One region of the Paenibacillus sp. FSL M7-0134 genome, then DNA from elsewhere that is predicted to be linked to it. Evidence: predicted binding sites of a transcription regulator. Region 1 holds the regulator's gene; the other holds the start of a gene.
The links. Region 1 encodes LexA, which represses DNA repair genes until DNA is damaged. Its sites were predicted from a motif close to CGAACATATGTTCG; they were not measured.
Positions count from the first base shown of each region.

Region 2: addB (helicase-exonuclease AddAB subunit AddB) is a predicted target of LexA. The motif match lies at 5,003-5,016, and genes of this name have one in related genera.

Region 1 covers NZ_JBBOXV010000001.1:3,209,726-3,218,321, forward strand. Annotated here, with positions in the region: gene NSQ58_RS14445 (PLAT/LH2 domain-containing protein) at 1-36, opposite strand, end outside; gene NSQ58_RS14450 (hypothetical protein) at 735-875, opposite strand; gene NSQ58_RS14455 (hypothetical protein) at 916-1,080, opposite strand; gene NSQ58_RS14460 (hypothetical protein) at 1,317-1,619, opposite strand; gene lexA (transcriptional repressor LexA) at 1,899-2,525, opposite strand; gene NSQ58_RS14470 (LysM peptidoglycan-binding domain-containing protein) at 2,714-3,082, shown strand; gene NSQ58_RS14475 (DUF896 domain-containing protein) at 3,191-3,397, shown strand; gene NSQ58_RS14480 (hypothetical protein) at 3,518-4,027, shown strand; gene NSQ58_RS14485 (HAD family hydrolase) at 4,183-4,977, shown strand; gene NSQ58_RS14490 (1,2-dihydroxy-3-keto-5-methylthiopentene dioxygenase) at 5,077-5,619, opposite strand; gene metH (methionine synthase) at 5,903-8,596, shown strand, end outside.
Region 2 covers NZ_JBBOXV010000001.1:2,462,920-2,470,979, reverse strand. Annotated here, with positions in the region: gene addA (helicase-exonuclease AddAB subunit AddA) at 1-1,373, opposite strand, end outside; gene addB (helicase-exonuclease AddAB subunit AddB) at 1,370-4,936, opposite strand; gene NSQ58_RS11040 (class I SAM-dependent rRNA methyltransferase) at 5,174-6,553, opposite strand; gene NSQ58_RS11035 (Na/Pi symporter) at 6,697-7,719, shown strand; gene NSQ58_RS11030 (NUDIX hydrolase) at 7,709-8,060, opposite strand, start outside.

The DNA.
Region 1 (8,596 bases):
CATTGCTACTGATGCTAGTAAAGATACTTTTTTCATTAATTGTTACCACCTTTCTAGTATTTGTATTTAATGTTATACATGTGTAATGTATTTGTACATAGTTCATTGGTTGTGAAGAGAAATTTTTTCTTGTCTTTGTTTGTTGTATTTTATCTTTATGTGTCGGATATTAGCTTTCTAAATAATCATGTAAGGGTATGATTATTTAGAGAAGGATTTTTAGCGCTTATCCAGAATGAATTGTCGAGTTGATCAACATGAATCATACATATGAAGTGTTGATCCAATATCGAATTGTTTTCAGCTGCATTAAGTCAGATAAGAGCATCTGTAGTCCAGCCGTTGAGTAGGATATGATGGAGTTTGTGGAATACGGTGGTGGGCAAGTGGGGCCTTATAAAGTTTTAAAATAAAAAATTGAGCAAACAATGCAGCAACGTACAAACCATGGACGGATATACAGCCGGAATACTTAAGTGAAAAAAGCTGAAGCAAGTTTGAGGGCTATAGGTGTGGTCAGTTGTACACAAAGTATTTGAGTCAAGAATGCTGCTGCTTTTGACTGGGTACCATTTCGCTTCTGTTTTAACCAGTGGAAAGCATAGTTGAATATGTATGGTATTTAAAAGGAAGGCAACTGAATTTAGCAGTTCTATGGGATTTAGGAGTTGGGTGTATCGTTTAACACAAAAAAAGCAGGAAGAATCCTTCCCGCTTTTGCTTGAAAACGTTTATTAACGTCTGCGTTGTCTATCATTTACGCTAAACAGATTAACAGCCAGTGCGTTACCTCTTGCACGCGCAATGGCTCTTTGAGTGGAACGGATGTTTAATCTTCTTCTTCTTAAATCACGTTTGCAATGTCTTCTGCTCATAATATCACCTCCCTTCAAGAAATGAAGGTACGGTTAAATCTTAGTGGCGTTTATGCTTACGCTTGGAAATTTTGATATTCAAGGCATTGGTTGCTAGTGCATTTCCGCTTCCTGTTTTAGCAGCTGCGGCTTGAAAGACTTTAACGACCAGATATCTGTTTTTCCCGATGCGATGCTTATACGTTTTAACTCTATTTCTGATCATCTGCATATCTCCTTTGCTTAGTTCTGCTATATACATATGTCAATTGTGATAGTAATGTATCAGCATAAATCTATTAAAAGCAAAAAGAAGCTAGTACCTATATTCCTAATGGATAATAAAAAAACTCATGCGAACCTGTCTTCGCCTTTTCAACTTTACGTTGCAGGAGAATGTTACAGGCAGGTCGGCATGAGTCTAATAGTGTAGATAAAGATAATAGGCAGTTAGTATGAAAATTATTTACTATTAAGAGTGTTAAGTTTTTTCTCGTAGTACGCCTCTTGAGCAAGAATATGATTCAGTTGTTCAGAGAGCTGTTTATATTCTTGGCTGTCTTCTGGATAATTATTTCTTTCGAAAATTACAGCTTCGAGTTGCTTTTCTAAATACCTGAAATGGATAAGTATTTGTATATACTTAATATGGTCATAGGTTGTTATGTGGGAGTTCTCTTTTGCATTCAAATGATCCATTGTTGGAACTACACAGCTTATGGCGATAAATATCACAACAAACGCTGAAATTATAATTTTTTTCATTTAATTCCTCCTACAGAGCTATAAGTAATTAATATACCATATTTATCTAAAACAAAGAAAGATCTATTAGTTTTGCCCATGACAGTATAGCTGCTCAAGGTCAGTGGGGGATTATTTGAGATGAGGAGGCTGATTTTTAGTAGAAAAAATAGGGATAGGTTGCTGAAATGAAATAGTTGTGAGATACATAATAAACATAATAGCAATACAAAACCGGCTTGCCCTAGGCAGCCGGTTTTGTATTAGTGGATAGAATAACGGGGAAGAAAGAACGAGAAATCAGTGGAAGTCCCGGAAGAGTCCTACAACCTTGCCCAAAATGCTGACGTGTGTCAGGCGAAGCGGTTCAAAGGCTGGATTTTCAGGTTGAAGCCGGATATGATCCTTTTCTTTGTAGAAGGTTTTAACTGTAGCTTCGTCTTCATCTGTCATAGCTACAACAATATCACCATTATCAGCGGTCTGCTGCTGACGTACGATTACATAGTCTCCGTTAGCAATACCAGCTTCAATCATGCTTTCGCCTACAACAGATAACATGAATATTTTATCCTCACCAACAAAGTGTTGGGGAAGAGGAAAGTAATCTTCAATATTTTCTGTCGCCGTAATAGGAAGGCCAGCAGTTACTTTGCCGACGACGGGGACACGACTAATGGAGTAATTAATCAAGTTGCTGTTATCCGATTCGTCTTGACCGAGTAACTCAATAGCCCGTGGTTTTGTAGGATCGCGGCGAATGAGTCCTTTTTTCTCTAAACGATCCAAATGACCATGAACCGTAGAACTGGAGGCTAATCCGACAGCCTCGCCTATTTCGCGTACAGAAGGGGGGTATCCCTTTAGACGCACTTCATTGCGGATAAATTCAAGAATGGCCTGCTGGCGGCTCGAAATCTTAGACATACCGTATCAACCCCATTTAGTAACGTTTGGGAAAATTATAGCATAGAACCTCCGTTCGTACAAACATAAGTTCTAAATAATCCCTAAAAATAATTACGAACTTTTGTTCTCTTTTCTATTGAACAAAACAAATGTTCGTGTTATATTGTGAAAACATAAGAACAAACGTTTGGAGGACACAGCCAATGATGAAATATAGCACTTATCAAAGTATTTTTCCGATGAATTTAGAAAATTTACAGGAGACTCGAAAAGAGGGTAGGGCACGTTTTATGCAGATTATTACCAATACTCTTTTACTTAAGCTTCTTATTATAGTGATTGTTGCTTGGATTGCAGGGGCAGGTGTACTTACAGTTTTCGCGGCACCTTCAGCTTCCAAGGAAGAAGTGACTAAACTGACCGTACAACCTGGGGATACGTTGTGGGAGATTGCCGCAAATCATAAACCGGAACGAATGGATACACGGGTATATATAGAAGGAATTGTGCGGATTAACGGTTTGGAGGATCGGGGAGTGCAGGCAGGTCAGGTACTCAAGCTTCCTAACTTCTGATCTATAGACTATTAGAGCTTGTCAGGGAGCGTAATACGGGAGCCTTGACAAGCTCTTTTCTACATGTCAAAGTGTATTATATCTTTGCTTTTATGGAGGGGACACAATTTGGATATAGACAGCTTGGTACAGCGCATTAATGAATTAGCGCGCAAAGCAAAATCCGAGGGTTTGACGGAAGAGGAAGCCACAGAGCGCGCCAATCTTCGGGAAATTTATTTAGGTAACATTCGCCGTAATTTTCGGCAGCAGCTTGAGACGATTGAATTTGTGGACGATGATACATCGAAAGGAAATGACGGGCTGAAGCATTAATGTTGTTAAAGTGCCCAAGCCTGCAATTTGCCTTTTGTTTTAGGTACCTTTTATGGTATCTATATAGATCAGCTTTGAGGCAATTGTTTTAATGTAATATATCTGGGAAGGAATTGAGAGATGGCCCGATCATTTGAAAGAAAAGTACGCAAAAACACAGCGCATTTAAATAAATCGCGCAAAAAGCAAGGCATTCAAACCATTAGCGGCGCAGGTTCTACAATGGATATTTTCCGTGGCCGTAACATTACTGTGCCAATTATGCTGGCTGGTCTTTCTGTATTGTACATGCTTATGAGTTACTTTTTGACTAAGACCGGTATGCGAGGGATGGATTGGCTTGTATTCGGCCTGTACTTGATGCTGGCTGTTATCTTTTTCATCCGTCGTCCTTATTTGAAAGTGGGAAAGGATACTCTCTATATGCTGAAAGGTGGTAGAGAACGTCCAATGACGGCAGGGGACATGAAAGCCATCAAGATTGAAAAGGGTTACGTAACCGTTGAAAGAAAAGGTAAGGGTGGTAATTTTATTTTCACAAAATCATTAGGTCGCTATGACACGGATGCCATTGCAGAGCGACTTGAGAAGTTTGCGCTATCCAATCAGATACAGGTAGACAAGAAATAACTGATTTAGCCTGTAGCTCTGTAACAAAGGCCGTATGATGTTATTTCATATAACATGCTGCGGCCGCTTGCTTAATATGGGCACACATAACGATTCAAATGCTTAATCAAGCAAATAGGCGTACATATACTGTGGAAAGAGAGTGGATAATTCAGATGACGATTCAGGCGGTAATGTTTGATCTTGATGATACCCTTTTGTGGGATGAACGTAGTGTAGAAGAGGCATTTGATGCAGCGTGTCAAACAGGCTCCCGTGAAGCAGGCGTTGATCCAAAAACTCTGGAGGAAGCCGTACGTAAGGAAGCACGCGCTTTGTATGAATCCTATGAAACCTTTAGTTTTACTCAAATGATCGGCATTAATCCGTTTGAAGGATTGTGGGCGAATTTTACAGCAGGTGAGCAACCTGAATTCCGCCAATTGGAACAGTTGGCCCCTGTTTATCGAAAGGAATCATGGCGCAGAGGACTCCAGCAACTAGGGATAGATAATGAGAAGTTGGCGGAAAAGCTGGCTACCCAATTTGCTTCGGAAAGACGCGCGCGTCCACATGTATATGAAGAAACGTTCGAGATTCTAGAACAATTGAAGGGACATTACAAGCTGTTATTGCTGACAAATGGCTCCCCTGATCTACAACAGGAGAAACTGGATGGAGTTCCTCAATTAGCTCCTTTCTTTGATCATGTTGTCATTTCAGGTTCATTTGGTCGAGGCAAGCCTGATCCGTCTATATTCCAGCATGCTTTGGGGCTTCTTGGTATTGAGCCTGAACATGCTTTAATGGTAGGAGATAAACTGACGACTGATATTCAAGGAGCGTTGGCAGCAGGTGTACACTCGGTCTGGGTGAACCGAAACACTAAAACGAATACCACAGAGATCAAGCCGAAGTTCCAAATCAAGCATCTGTCTGAATTGGACGGAATTATTCAATCGTTAAAGTAAGAAATCAATAGTCTTTAGAAACGAGTATTAAGAAAACTCCCTTCGCTATTGTTACAGAGCAGAGGGAGTTTTTTTATTCACACAAGGATAAATTCGTAATTATGCTTTAATGAAGGTTGGATCTTCATACGGTTCGGCAATCCAGCCATTTTCTTCGATGAACAAGCGGATTGCGACGATCTTTTGATTCTCCATTAAAGTGAAGAAGTGAGGTATATTTTCAGGTACGGAGATAACGTCCCCCGGTGAAAGCTCTACGTTAAAATAGCCGATCTCTTCTGGGCCTTTAATGATGAAGATGCCTTTACCAGCGACAATGGCACGGATTTCATCCTCGGTGTGGGTGTGAATTTGCTCAAACTTGGCCAGCAGCTCGTTCAAATTCGGCGTTGCTTCAGATAAAGTGATAACGTCCCATATTTTATATCCGCGACGTGCGGCTAAATCCTTGATTTCGGGTTCAAATGTTTTGAGAACAGCGGCCTTTTGATCATCTGTTAAGGTAAAGTTTTCTTGCAGCTCCCCAGACAATTTGGAAGCATCCCAATGTTCATACAATATCTCGTGACTCTCCAGAAATTCACGTACTTGTTCTTCACCGCTAATTCGTTCATTGGTATTACGTATTAAGATTTCGGCCATATATATATATTCCCTCTTTTCCACTTGGATTAATGTTGTATAAAGAATACCATGTCTTGAAACGTTGTACAATACAGGATTTCAACATTTTATAATGCAAATGACCATAGCTAAAGGATACAGGGTTAAGTACGCTCTATAATGCTACAAACTATAAAAATGGATAAGAGAAGTCATTTTTACAAAGAACAACCTGTATAAAACGTATGTTTTTACTTCAATCTATCTAAATGATACGGTTTCTGCTAAACTAGGATTTAACGTTTTGCGGGGGTGAAGAAATTTGGATAAAGTTAGCTTGCAGGATGCATTACAACGAAGAATACTCCTTCTTGATGGGGCCATGGGCACCATGATTCAACAGGAAGACCTTTCCCCCGATGATTTTGGTGGGGAAGAGCTGGAGGGCTGTAATGAAATGCTGGTCTTAACGAGACCGGATGTCATTCAAGGGATTCATGAAGCATACTTGAAGGCCGGAGCAGATCTAATTGAAACGAATACATTTGGAGCAACATCCGTCGTTTTGGCGGATTACGATATACCAGAACGTGCCCGTGAAATTAATCTGGTGGCGGCCAAACTGGCGCGTAACGCGGTGGATAAATACAGCACTGCGGACAAGCCTCGTTTTGTAGTAGGAGCTATGGGCCCAACCACGAAAACCTTGTCTGTCACAGGTGGGGTTACATTTGCTGAACTGATTGAAAGCTATCAAGAGCAGGCCTTGGCGCTTATTGAAGGCGGGGTCGATGTACTGCTATTGGAGACCTCACAGGATACGCTTAACGTCAAAGCTGGAAGCATCGGAATTCGGCAAGCTTTTGAGCAGACAGGTATCGAGCTTCCGCTAATGATTTCAGGCACGATTGAGCCTATGGGAACGACGTTGGCCGGACAAAATATCGAATCCTTTTGCATATCACTGGAACACTTGCACCCAATTTCGATTGGATTGAATTGTGCTACAGGTCCAGAGTTTATGCGTGATCATATTCGCTCTCTGTCTGAAATGTCCTCTGCAGCTATTAGCTGTTATCCAAATGCTGGCTTGCCCGATGAAAATGGCCAATACCATGAATCGCCTGATTCATTAGCACGTAAAATGGCTGCTTTCGCTGAAAAAGGCTGGTTGAATATTGCTGGGGGTTGTTGTGGTACCACGCCTGAGCATATTCGAGTTATGAGTGAAAGTATGGCGCAGTTTGAGCCGCGTCCGCTGGTAGGTCATCATCCTCCTGCCGTATCGGGCATTGAGCCTGTATATATTGAACAGGACAATCGTCCGTATATGGTTGGTGAGCGAACGAATGTTCTGGGCTCCCGCAAATTCAAGCGTTTGATCGTGGAAGGCAAATATGAAGAGGCATCTGAAATTGCCCGTGCTCAGGTAAAAAGCGGAGCGCATGTCATTGATATTTGTGTGCAGGACCCGGATCGCGATGAAATGACGGATATGGAAGCATTTTTGAAACTGGTTGTAAACAAGGTAAAGGTACCTTTGGTGATTGATACCACGGATATTAAAGTCATTGATAAAGCACTTCAATATTCGCAAGGCAAGGCAATAATTAACTCCATTAATTTGGAGGATGGTGAAGAGAAATTTGAGAAAATGGCTCCTCTTATTCATAAGTACGGCGCCGCTGTTGTTGTTGGAACAATTGATGAACGCGGACAGGCTATTTCACGTGAGGATAAGCTTGAGGTAGCTAAACGTTCTTATGATCTGTTGGTGAACCGTTACGGTTTGGCAGCGGAGGATCTAATTTTTGATACGCTCGTATTCCCAGTAGGAACAGGTGATGAGCAATATATCGGTTCAGCTAAGGAAACCATTGAGGGCATTCGCATTATTAAAGAAGCGCTTCCCGGGGTGCATACCATCCTGGGCATCAGTAACGTATCTTTTGGTTTGCCGGAAGCGGGTCGTGAAGTGCTCAATTCCGTCTATTTATATGAATGCACCAAAGCAGGTCTGGACTATGCGATTGTAAACACTGAGAAGCTTGAACGTTATGCATCCATTCCAGAGCATGAGCGGAAACTTGCGGAAGACTTGATCTATAAAACAAATGACGATACTTTATCCGCTTTTGTAGCAGCTTTCCGTAACAAGAAAGTGGAGAAAAAAGAAAAGATATCAAACCTTTCGCTCGAAGAACGACTGGCTTCCTATGTAGTCGAGGGAAGTAAGGAGGGACTCATTCCGGATCTGGAGCAAGCGCTCGTGAAATATTCTTCGCTGGAGATTATTAACGGCCCGCTGATGAAGGGGATGGAGGAAGTAGGACGACTGTTTAACAATAACGAACTGATTGTTGCGGAGGTGCTGCAAAGCGCTGAAGTGATGAAGGCGTCCGTAGCCTATTTAGAGCCGTTCATGGAGAAGAATGAATCCTCAGTAAAAGGTAAGATTTTGTTGGCTACAGTCAAAGGTGATGTGCATGACATTGGTAAGAATCTGGTGGAGATTATTCTATCCAACAATGGTTACCATATCGTGAATCTGGGTATAAAAGTACCACCAGAACGCATTATTGAGGCTTACCGTGAAGAAAAGGCCGATATGATTGGCTTATCCGGACTGCTTGTTAAATCGGCACAACAAATGGTGCTGACCGCACAGGATTTGAAAAATGCGAATATTGATATTCCAATAATGGTTGGTGGAGCTGCTTTAACACGTAAGTTCACTAAAAATCGTATCCGTCCTGAGTATGATGGTCTGGTTGCCTATGCAAAGGATGCTATGGATGGGCTGGATATTGCCAACAAGCTTATGAATCCTGAGTCCCGCAAAAAAATGGCTGAGGACATGGAGGCTGAGCGGGAGGCTGAAGCGGCAATAGTCGTGGAAGCTAAGCCGCTCCCTAAGCTCACTCGAGCTGTGCGCTCTAACATTGCTCAGGATCTGCCCGTCTATATTCCACCAGATACGGATCGTCATGTACTGCGTAATTATCCACTGAATTAT
Region 2 (8,060 bases), 750 kb from region 1:
AGCCGAAACCGATAAATACTCTGTTTCACGTCGCCCACCATAAAACGGTTACCCGGTTCCTCCCGTGATACCAGCCTGACGATATCTTCCTGTACGGTATTCGTATCCTGATACTCATCCAGCAGCACCTCGTCGAATTGCGCCTTGTATTCGAGCGCAGCGTCGGAAGGTAGTAGCTTGTACGGAGTAGAATCGGGATGTCGTAATATTTTCAGACAGTAATGTTCCAAATCCCCGAAGTCCACCAGCCCTTTTGACTGCTTGTGATGTTGAAATCGTTCCCCGAATACAATCACGGTTTCTATCAATTCGTCCATCAGCGGAGCCGCGGCGTGCAGCTCCTCCCAATAGGCTTCTGCTCTCCTGCCAAACAGGGAAGCCTTCATATCTGTAATCATTTTTTTGGCTGCTTCACGCAGCGTTTTAACCCGTTCCTGCAATGCAGGCTCGGTCTGATCTTTTTTGACGGGCTTGAGCTTACCGAAGGAAGCTGTCTGAAAATGATCATATAGAGATGCCCACGGCTGTGTCTCCAGCTCCTGTAACAATCCCTTCACCATCGCCGCATCCTCTTGCAGCGTCACGGCATAAGGTGCAGGACCGCCGGGCTGCATAGCTGTTTCATGCGCCTGTTCCAGCAAGCTCGCTGCTCCACGCAATGAAAGTGCAGCATCCGCCAAAATGCTGCGAACCCAGGGAGTCTCTCCCAAAGCGGCTACATCCTGTACACGAAATGCTGCCGCTGTCTCCCGCAGCCAATGTTCTGGCCACGGATGACTTTGAGAAAAATCATACAGCCGCTGAACAAGCACGTACATTGCATCATCGGTGCGTTCTCCACTAAACCAGTCGACCAGTCTGCGGAATGTACTGCCTTCATCATGAGCCTCATATTTCTCCTCAAACAGTTCTTCTAGAAGCTCCTGACGCAGCAATTCTGTCTCATGCTCATTCATAATCCGAAAACCGGGATCAAGGGGAATGGCCTGATAATGCCTGCGGATGACCTCCATACAAAATGAGTGAAGCGTCGTAATCGAGGCCCGATTCAGCAACGATAGCTGGCGGCGTACATGCTCACTTTCCGGTTCCTGCTCCAGTACACGTTCCAACGCTTCGCGTATCCGTTGACGCATTTCGGCGGCGGCTGCCTTCGTAAAGGTCGCTACCAGTAACCGATCCACACTGAAGCCGAGCTGGGGATCGACGATTTTACGAATAATACGCTCTACGAGCACCGCTGTTTTACCAGACCCTGCCGCTGCCGCGACCAGCATGTTATTACCAGATTCCGAAATTGCACGCCACTGGTCATCACTCCACATACTGCCTTCCGGCTTCGGCATGCCTTTAGTGTTTGACGTGCCTATCATTGGTCCATTCCTCCTTTCCCTTCCTGTGTATGACCCAGCAGATTCCAGATCTGATCCTTACCGGGTTTACCCCATTGATTGTAGCCACTACCGTCCAGACTGTCGTCAAATTGACAAACAGGCTTAAAAGAACAGAAGGTACAAGCCGTCTCTTGCTGGATACGATAAGGTTCAATGGCCACATCGCCCTCTGTCATCCGTGTGCCAATCGTCCGGATATTATGACGTACCGAAGCTAGCAGGCTGTCCCACTGTTCCGGCGAAGCAACCGAAGCACTGCTATAAAAACTGCCGTCTGCTTTCACCGCAACAGGTAAAATAGAGGAATATCCCTTGTCCAATGCTGTATCCATTTGCCCAACTACATCCCGATCCGCGAGCAATAATCCCTTCATCTTAAAACGTTTTAAAAGCTCCTGACGGGCCTGTTCTGCGCTAAGACCGTTAGGCGACTGCAACATCGGATTGTGGACGTGAAAATACAGTGTACCCGCTGGATAAGCCGTCTCGCCCAACCATTCCTCCGCCGCATTCAGCAGCACATCCAGGTAGGTGAGCATCTGCAAGGACAGGCCATAGTACACTTCATGCAGCTTGAGATCCTTTTGGCTAGATTTGTAATCGATGACACGCAAAAGTAACCCCTTTTCTCCCTCTGCCACATCTACACGGTCAATCCGTCCGACAATTTCCATCACAACGCCGTTATCTAACCGGAAGCTTAACGGAGGAAGCTGCTGACCCGGCCCAAAGTCCAACTCCAGCCCAATCGGCTCAAAGCTACCTCTTCGCGCATGTTCACCTAAAATCAACGAGGCACGGCTCACGATGTCTTTCAATTTACGCAAAATGTAGCCATACCGCTTGGAACTCATTAAAATCTCGCCTTGCAGACGAGGAGCCAAACGCTCCACTGTACTTTCCGCCTCTTGGCGGCATTCCTCCGTGCTGAGACTGCCCCAGCTGACATTGCGTTTACGCAAATTGATCGCCATCTCTCCAAGCGCTGCATGGAATAATTGTCCGATATCCGGGGCCTTCAGGCGATACATTTGACGTTCCTTCAAACGAAGACCGTGAGAGGCAAAGTGCGAAAATGGACATGCCACAAAACGTTCCATACGAGATACGCTGGTACGCAGCTTGCTGCCGTACAGACGGCGGCTCGTTTCTTTCTGCATTTCGGCATGGTTCTCGTAAAAAAGTGAGGTCAACAGCTGACGCAGCTTGTCTTTCTCACGCCCTTGCTGGCTTGCATACCAGTTATATACCTCCCACCAAGGAGATAAAATGTCACCGCCACGTCGCCAATGCCGTAATTGCGCAATGAGCTGCGGTAAAGCCTCGGACGGATGAGAAGCATACTCCCATTGCGTCGTCCAAGCATCCCCAGGCAAAGGGTATCCAGCCAGTGGACGCTCGTCCAGACTAGGAAACAGGTGCCGCACATGTCGTACTAACTCAGACGGCAGCAACGACTTCCCTTCTTCATCAGTCACTGCATAGCTCATCCACAGGCTTTTACCGGCTGAGGTAAGGGCCGTATAAGCGAGAAAACGTTCGTCCAACAGACGTCTTGTCATATCCGGCGCCAGCTCTACGCCTCGTTCGTTTAATGCCGTACGCTCCTGCTCATTCAGCACACCGTCCTCATGGAACACAGCCGGCATCACACCTTCGTTCATACCTAGTACAAAGGCATGTTGAATACCGGACACACGTGTACGGTCCGTGTTTCCGACTAGAACCTGATCCAGAGCTGGCGGAACAAGTCCCATACGGAACTCAGCCAATCCCGTTTCCAGCACACCCGCAAACAAAGAGGTATCCAGCCTCTCATCACCCATCATTTCGACAATTTGATCCAGTAGTTCAAGCACCGCATCCCATACTTGACGATGCTCCTTCGCCTGCTCAGGTTTTCCTGCTTCCTCTGCCTGATGAATGAAGGCGTCCAGCTTGTGGCCGATTTCTGCATCCTCCAGTAACAGATATACCGCTTCACACTTCTCAAGTGCAGTTCGTGCCTTGCCGACACGTTTCTCAAACGCACGTAAAGGCGTCACGATCACATCCCGGCACAGTTCCATCAAATCCAACGTTTCATCCCGTTGACGGCTCCGTTCCTGCTCCTCCAGCTCCAGTGACAAGCTGGGCACAGCCTGCCACGGGCGACCGTCTGTCCAACGGCTGCCTTGTATTCCGCAGGCTAGTACATAGTTTTCCAAACGGTCCATCTCCTCACGACTTACCCGACCATCCAGCGGCAGGAGAAGGTCTGTTTTGACCGCACGGAATACATCCTCATATCGCCAACGACGCTGCACGATATCCAGCGAAGCCCGAATCAATTCCACTAAGGGATGATGCAAAACACTTCTCCGCTGATCCAGAAATACTGGAACCTCATATTGTTTGAATATCGGTTCCACCCAGGGCTCATAATCTTCAATATGACGTACAAACAGGGCCATCTCCCGATAACGAGCGCCCTCATCTCGGACCAGACGACGCATTTCGCGTACAGCCCCTTCCAGCTCTGCACGGCGATTAGCCGCAGTGTACAGTTTTATGCCTTCCGGCTGTTCTTCTGTCCACTGCTCTCGTAGCTGCTGCAGCCGCATCCATTGTTCCTGATTCCGTAACCCTGTACGATGTTCAAAGTTAGCCTCCAAATACGCCAACGCCGGACGCTCCTTAAATCTCGGCAGCGGATCAGGGCGCAGTAATTGTGTCTGCGTCTCTATCATCAGCTCGTCTGCCATTCCTTTGAGCTTTACATACGTAGCCGCTGAGGGATGAAACAAATCCAGCTCATGCGGAAGCTGTCCGCTCTCGTAGCTGCGGTTGCAAGTCAGCGCCACCGTCAACGAAGAAGCGTGCAGCATAAGCTGCTCCACCACCTTGTATTCATGTGGTGTAAACCTGCGGTAGCCATCCATCCAAATATCTGCCCCACGCACAAGGGAAGACTCAGCAATCTGTTCTGCCAGCATGCGCAGCGTATCTTCACCGTCAATATATTTAAGCGTCAGCTCTCGTTCAAAATCCTCATAGATTAGACTGATATCTTTGAGCTTGCCGCGCAAAATCGGAGTTGACTCTCCAGCAGCGTTCATTCGCTCCAGTTGCTCCGGTACAGACCGAGTATCATTTCCATACTGCTTTAGCTCCGTAAACAATGTATTCAACCGATCCACAAAGCCGAGCTGGTCTCCCGAATCCTTAAACAAACTCAGTTCATCCTTGCGACGACGAATAATTTTATATAAAAGCATCTTCTTGCCTTCTTCCGTTACAGGCACCAGTGCTGAACCCCCGGTTTCCTGCATAACTAAATAGGCAAGACGATGAAATCCCATCACTTGGGCGCGCACCGACCCCTGAATACCGTTTCCGGCTTCTGTAAGTAACGCATGCTCAGAAGCAAATGACGATTGCTCCGGTACAAGTAACAGCATAGGCTTACCTAGCGGCTCCTCGCGTAACATAGACGTCATTTCATTGCGGATTAACGTACTTTTACCACTCCCAGAGCGGCCAATCAACAAGCGAACCGACATGATGCGGCCTCCTTTCCAACGAACAACATTCTATTAAACAGTATAGCATATCAGGCAAGGGAGAAAAGAACGTACGTTTGCCATGTTGTAGCAATTCTTCCTCCCTCTAAAAAAACAAATCAGTCCCGCAGATTGGCTTGGTGCATGCCTTCTCTACAGGACTGATTTATACCTAAACGAGTCTATTTTACCTATTTAATCACCAAAAAGGCGATTGACTTTGACCTTGTATGAAACCTACAGCTGTGTCCGGCTGCGCACCTCAAAGATGGCGAATTTCAAGTAATGGCCTTCCTCCACACCCAAAATTTGAGGATGGTCCTTACCAGCCGCTCTCCAGTCTACCAGACGAAGGATTTTGCCGGCATCTGCCGCCGCTTCCTTAATGGTATCTAAAAACAACTCTGGCCGCATATGGAACGAGCAGCTCGCAGTCACCAGATAGCCGCCCTCATTGACCAGCTTCATCCCGTGCAGGTTGATATCTTTATATCCACGTGTAGCTCCTTTGACAGCGTTCTTCGTTTTGGCAAAGGCTGGCGGATCAAGAATGACCACGTCAAAGGTGCGTCCGCCACCTGCTGTCAGCGGCTTGGATGTATCTCCTTTGCCCCCGGCTCGTGCATTGCGTTCCTCTACACCTTTCACTTGATTGCGCAAATATTGAAAAGCATCGTCGACGACAAACTCGACGCGTTCCTCAAAACCGTTCAGCTTGACATTATCCCGCGCACTTTCAATCGCATGCTCAGAAATATCAAGACAAGTTACTTTTTTAGCACCATGTTTACATGCATTGAGCGTAAAGCTTCCCGTGTGCGAAAAACATTCCAATACGGTTGCGCCATCCCAGAATGGGAATTCAACAACCTTACCACTTTTATTCACTGGCTTCATGACCGTTGTGCCCGCATCCCCTGAGTCTGCAGCTACTTCTTGTAGCGTAATTCCACTACGTGCTCCCCAACCTGTCATCAACGGTGCTATGGCCGCACGATTTTCACGCTGGTCAAAGAAATAACCCGTCTTCTGGCCCTCTACAATATCAACCTTGATTTGCAGGCCATTTTCCGTCACTACCACATGACGCGGACAATCACCGTACAAAGGACCCTTCGTTTGTTCCAATCCTTCCAGCTCACGGATGGATACATCACTTCGCTCATATATACCAGCAGGACCCACTACTTCAACGAGCGCATCCCTGATTTCCTCCCTGCGCCGATCCATGCCAAGCGTTAACAACTGCACGACTAACACATCACCAAATCGATCTACAATCAGTCCAGGCAAAAAATCAGCCTCGCCGTACACCAACCGATAAGCGTTTCCCCCGGTCACAAAACGTTCGCGGTGCTCCAGACATTTGCGAAAGCGTTGGGCAAAAAAGTTTTGATCCATTGCTTCCAGCGGCTCGTAGGACATCACACGCACTGTAATTTGTGAAGCTGGATTATAGTAACCTGTCGCCAAATAACGCCCCTGATGGTTAACGATACTGACCAAATCGCCTGCCTCTGGGTCCCCTTCGATCTTGGCTATTTCGTTTTTAAACACCCAAGGGTGTGCGTGCTCCAGCCTTTTTTTACGGCTGCGTTCTAATATTACTGAAGGCAAAATCCTTCACTCCCATTCTTGGATTACTCAAAGTCCTTAATATCGTTCCGTAAAAAAGAGCTCAGCCATGCTTGTCATGGCTGTCCCCGACAGATCATAGGCTGTTACATAAGTATTTTCACCTAGAAAAGGGGGCTATGCCCGTGTTTATACATGTTATACTCCCACTGTGCGGCGGGCTGTTTATTTTTTTGGGCGGGATGAAGCTGATGGAAGCAGCCCTCCGGCATTTGGCCGGTCCCTTCCTCACCCGCTGGCTGAACCGCGCCACAGTTTCACCTTGGCGGGGCATGCTGTTCAGCTCAGGCATTACGGCCCTGCTGCAAAGCAGCACCGCCGTAACGGTGCTGACGATCGGACTGGTCAACGCCGGGCTGTTGACCTACGGCCGCACGCTCGGCATCATTCTCGGCACCAATATCGGCACCTGCCTGACCACTGAGCTGATGGGGCTCCAGCTTGGCATGCTGGCTGTTCCGCTGCTGTGCGGCTCACTGCTATGCTGGAGCACTGCCGTCCTGTGGGGTGAAGCTGTCCCCAGTCGCCAGTATGCGTCCGCTGGAGCTTCACCCGGCTCCAATGGGCTTAGCCGTCCGCAGGCTGTACAATATATCAGCCTCGTCTTTGCTGGATTTTCGCTGATTCTGGCAGGTATCCGCGTAATGCAAACAGTCGGCCCCTGGATTGAGCAGGCCGGACTATTCCGCTGGTTTCTTGATCACGCTGCGGCCAACATGTGGTGGGCCTTCGCTGCTGGAGCCTGTCTGACCGCGCTGGTTCACAGTAGCGCAGCCGTCATTGGCATGGCGATTAGCCTTGCCGCTGCGGGAGCCTTGCCAGCCGATGTGGGGATCGCCATCGTCATCGGCTCCAATGTAGGCACCTGCGTAACCGCCCTGATTGCCGCTGTTGGCGGCAGCGTGTCCGGCAAATTTGTGGCCTGGTCCCACGTGCTGCTGAACGTAGGCGGAGCCTTGCTCTTTATGCCGTTGATCCCTGGTCTGGAGATGGCCGCTGCCTGGATATCTACCGAGCCCGGAGCCAAGGTAGCCCATGCCCAAACTCTGTTTAACGTTATTAGCTCTCTGCTGGTTTTGCCTCTCTGCTATCTACCTGTGTGGACGCGTTTAGAGGATCGTATATCTCCCGACAGAATCAAACGTTAATTCCTAGCATGGACAGCGCCTTGCTTAAAATGACATCATTATTGTCATATCCACCCTGGCGCTGGAGACGCCATGCTTCCTCAGGCGTATGCCACGCAACTCCTTTAATTTCTTCGATCTGTGCCTGTAAAACCCCATCCAGTGCCTCTACGAGATAATAGTGTACTTCTTTATCTACTTCCCCAAATTCTGGATGCTGATACGTATAAGCAATCATATCTACATGCTGGATAATCCGCCCGTTCAACCCTGTTTCCTCGCGAATTTCACGTAAAGCCGTCTGTTCGATTGTTTCTCCCAACTCCATTTTCCCTTTAGCCAAGGATACCTTACCATATCGG